DNA from 2 places in the Neobacillus sp. GCM10023253 genome. Region 2 is predicted to be linked to the other one. Evidence: riboswitches for the same ligand, from Rfam matches in the RefSeq annotation. Region 2 holds a riboswitch; the other holds the start of a gene.
What was found. A riboswitch is a leader RNA that binds a small molecule or an ion and turns the genes downstream of it on or off. The one in region 2 is predicted to bind cyclic di-GMP.

Region 1: it holds a riboswitch for cyclic di-GMP, as region 2 does, so the genes downstream of both, ACFPA1_RS22880 (OmpL47-type beta-barrel domain-containing protein) here and ACFPA1_RS25595 (anti-repressor SinI family protein) in region 2, are expected to answer to the same signal.

The regions. Positions count from the first base shown of each region.
Region 1 covers NZ_JBHSHV010000026.1:40,475-42,678, forward strand. The annotation lists gene ACFPA1_RS22880 (OmpL47-type beta-barrel domain-containing protein) at 1-1,338, opposite strand, end outside; cyclic di-GMP riboswitch class I at 1,391-1,478, opposite strand; gene ACFPA1_RS22885 (flagellin) at 1,558-2,204, opposite strand, start outside.
Region 2 covers NZ_JBHSHV010000028.1:77,160-79,363, forward strand. The annotation lists gene map (type I methionyl aminopeptidase) at 1-276, opposite strand, end outside; gene ACFPA1_RS25590 (helix-turn-helix domain-containing protein) at 547-873, shown strand; gene ACFPA1_RS25595 (anti-repressor SinI family protein) at 905-1,078, opposite strand; cyclic di-GMP riboswitch class I at 1,111-1,203, opposite strand; gene ACFPA1_RS25600 (hypothetical protein) at 1,602-1,727, shown strand; gene ACFPA1_RS25605 (DUF1992 domain-containing protein) at 1,767-2,141, opposite strand.

The sequences.
Region 1 (2,204 bases), on a different contig from region 2:
GTGTTTGCCTTGAGCTAAATCAGTTGCATAATAAGAATTTTTTGTTGTTGTTTGGATTAATACAGGTTCACCATCTACTAATTTATAAACTTCGTATTCAGTTACATAAGGAGCAGTAGACCAGCTAATAAATGCGCTGTTTGGAGTATCCTTCTCAATGGAGGCTTTTGGTGCCTGCATTTCCGGGAATACAACTGATACATTGTAAATTTTCGGGACAGATTCGCCAAAACGATCGCTCACTGATACGATCTCAAATGTATAGTCACCTTCCGGCAGATTACTAAAGTAATACGAACGATTAGAGGTGGTTGTTATCAATTGTTTTTGGCCATTGATTACTTGATAAAGTTTATATGTGTCGGCATATGCCGCAGAAGACCACATAAGCAAAAGATCGTTCCCATTATAGAAATATGGGTAAACTTGATTAGGCGGAAGCATTTCCGGGTAGGCAATAGTAACCGTAATTGTGCTTACAACGGTTGATTCACCATATTTGGAACTATAAGAGGTGACTTCATAAACATTTACACCTTCTGGAACGTTAGTTACATATTGTTTTGTATCAGTTGTAGTGGTTATTAACTTTCTTTCACCATCGACAATTTGATATATACGATAGGAATCAGCATATGTTACATCATTCCATCTTAAAATAACATTACTAAAATCATTGATATAAGAAGTTAAACCGCTCGGTGCGGCCATATCTGGAAAAACAACATTAACAACTAAGGAAGTTGGGGCTGATTCTCCATACTGTGTATTAAAAGACGTGATCTCATAAACGTGTTCACCTTCAGAAACATTAGTAAAATATTGATACCCTTTTGATGGTGAAGCCAGTAATTCCCTTTGGCCATTTTTAACTTCATAGACTTTGTAGTTTGTAGCAAACTCAACTAGGTTCCACTTTAATGAAACATCATTGCCGTTCATAATATTTGAAGTTACGCCGCTAGGTGCTTGCATATCAGGATAGTTAATTTCAACATTTAATAATGTTGAATACGGAGACTCTCCTGTGCTATTATAAGCCGTTACCGTATACGAGTGAGTTCCTTCTGATACACTTGCCACGTACAAATAAAGGTTTGTTGTTTGTTTCTTTAAGACATATTCTTCCCCTACTTTTTCATATACGCGGTATCCACTTGCGCCGGTTATCCCGTCCCATCTTAAAATGATATTATCTATACCATCGAGAGAGTAGCGCAAATTTGCTGGAGCCGTAGTTAGATTACTCGCTGCAAATGCCGATGTAATCGGTGAAAATAATTGCAAAAACAATGCAAATAATACAAGGAAAGATAATTTCCTTCTTACTTTTCCCATACCTTTTCCTCCCAAAAAAAATGTGAAAACATATGCGAAAAAGGCACTATAATGCGGCAACCCGGCTGACATACTTTTGGCAAAAGGTTAGTCCCGCAGCTTTGCGTCCTACAGTTTCCTGTAATTTGCCCTTTTTCACGAAAGAAAATATATATACCCGTAGCTTAAAAAGAAGTCCCTTCAAACAAGAGACTTCTTTTTAATTGGAATAATCAGCTATTAACCACGAAGAAGCTGTAAAACGCCTTGAGGCTGTTGGTTAGCCTGTGCAAGCATAGATTGAGCTGCTTGAGAAAGGATATTATTTTTCGTAAATTGCATCATTTCATTCGCCATATCAACATCACGTAAACGCGACTCAGCCGCTGTTAAGTTTTCGGAAGAGGTTCCAAGACTGTTGATTGTGTGTTCTAATCGGTTCTGAATTGCCCCAAGTTTAGAACGTTCAGAAGAAACTTTGCTGATTGCACCATCTAAAACTTTTAATGCATCCTCAGCACTTACTTCACTCATTAGTGAGATATTTACACCATCTTTCTTAAGACCTAATGCGACTGAGTCCATTGCATTTATACCAATTTCCAAAGTTTGACCAGAATTTGCTCCTACATGAATTGAAACTGTGTTGTTAGCTGACCCCACTGTAATGGTAGATTGATCAGCAGCATTAATAGTATCCTTAAATGATAATTGCAGATTGGAAACTTGAACAACAGAGTTGGAACGAACCGCAATTCTTCCATCTCCAGTACCCGCAGCGTTATCTCCATTAATATCTACCTGAGCGATGAAGTCATCTTTATTCCCCGCAACTTGAAGCTGTTGTAGTCCACCATTTAGGCCGCCATTCATTTCATCATTGAAAG
Region 2 (2,204 bases):
CGTGACGATGTCCCCTTCCTGCAATGGTTCTTTGCGCGGGAAGCCATGGCAGATTTCATCGTTAATACTTGCGCATGTTGCGTATTCGTAGCCCTTATAACCTTTTTGTTCCGGAGTGGCATTATGCTTTTTTAAAAATCCCTCTACAAACTGATCAATTTCCCAAGTGGTAATCCCTGGCTTAATCATTTTGGCAATTTCTTTGTGACAGGCAGCGAGGATTTCTCCTGCCTTTTTCATTGCTTCGATTTCTCGTTGTGACTTTAAGACAATCATGTAATGTTCCCCTGCCTTTTTGAATAAATTCTTTTGTCTGGAGACCTATTTGTGCGAATGCTGGTATATAAAAACGATTACTATATGACATTTTTGGCAACACTTTAATATTAACGCTAACGGACTTATTTTTCAAAACTACTTTCTCAATGTAAAAACTAATTATGCAAATTTCGATAATTTGCCATATTCCTTTGTTCTTAATATGGTACTCTCAAATTCTTTTTGATAGAATGATGTTATAAATTATTTTTAGGTGTGTGAGAATCCATGATAGGTGACCGCGTAAAGAAATTCCGCCAAGAGAAGAAGATGTCACTTTCTGAACTAGCAGAGCAGGCAGGAGTTGCAAAATCCTATTTAAGCTCGCTTGAGAGAAACCTTCAAAAAAATCCGTCCATACAGTTTCTTGAAAAGATTGCCGGTGTATTAAACATTCCGGTTGAGCATTTAATACATGAGCAGATTGACAAGACGGCATTGGACAATGATTGGATGAATTTAGTAAAGGAAGCCATGACCTCCGGTGTTTCAAAAGATCAATTCCGCGAGTTCTTGGAATTTAATAAATGGCGGAACAATCAAAACAATAGTTAAAATGTACAAAAAAAACATCCTACAAAAATTCTTAATTTTTGTAGGATGTTTTTTCATTTTGGTATGTAACAAATTGTTCTGATTGGTGATTACCGCTTAGGAAATTTCGAATATCTTCTACCGATAATCCAATCCTCTTAGCTTCCATAATTAGTACTAGCCAATCCTTGTCAAGCTTCTCCATCTGCTCAATCTCCAAATTCATACTAACAACCCCCTAAAATACTTACCCGTATTTCAGGCAGCCCGGCCATCATAGCTTCTCTCTATTTCCACCTTAGACCCTCGGCTTTGCGTCCTTGATTTTCACCAAGTTTGCCTTTTTCTGAAAAATAACTGTCTATTTATTATTTCATCAGTTCATCTTTTCTAGGACTAAATTCACACTAACTATTTAGTAAGTTCATTATAACTAGTCCTTTTATAACAAAGTGTTAGTTTTTGTCAGCATTTTTAATATTCTAAACCCCTTTTTTAGACATTTTTTGACAAACTCCCGCATTTTTTCCTCTAATTCCCATTGCCTGAAAATGGAATATATAAATAATAGAGCATTTGAAGTCGAATATCCTCCTAATTTATGGGAAGAAAATTTTCCTTCTTTATTTTTGGCTCTGATTTTATGACGAAAACATTTGTCTAATTTGTGACGATTAGCATATAATATTAACAACATGATAATATACGGAATATTGTCAATATTCAAAATAAAATAGAGGTGATAGGCATTGACCATTGTTCATGTGTTAAACTTTTCAATCCCCATTGCTTTTATGGTATTTGCAGGTTATTTCTTAGACCGCATGTGCAAGCCTGCCAAATTTGAAGAAAAAGCTGGTGAAGAGGAATTGTAAAAATTCTCTCCTCGCCAGCTTTTTTTTACTAATCAGAATTTATTTAAACCGTTTTTCTACCTTTTGTTCGTAATTTTTGAAAATGGACGAATTTGTTTTCGCCCCTCGTTTTGACATCAATTGATTAAAGCGAAGGAGCTTTTCATTTAACTTTTTTTGCAAATCTTCCTTCTTACCGCTGTCGTCACATTTTTTGATGAGATCCTCGATGGTCATCATCTCTTTGCGTAAATGGTTTTCCTCTTCTGAAAAGCCTGCATTTTTCATGATTTTGTAAGCCATGCGCAGTTCTTCTGGAATACCTGATAAATCTTCAAGCTTCAGCAGTTTTCCATATCCAGGAAGATTATCAAATTCTCCATCTTTGTATGCTTTTTTAATCCGATCTTCTGAGACAATATGAAACATATCCATGTTATTGCCCTCCTTTTTTAGCATACTCACTAGATTTATTATAACAAAGGTCCATTTTGGTTG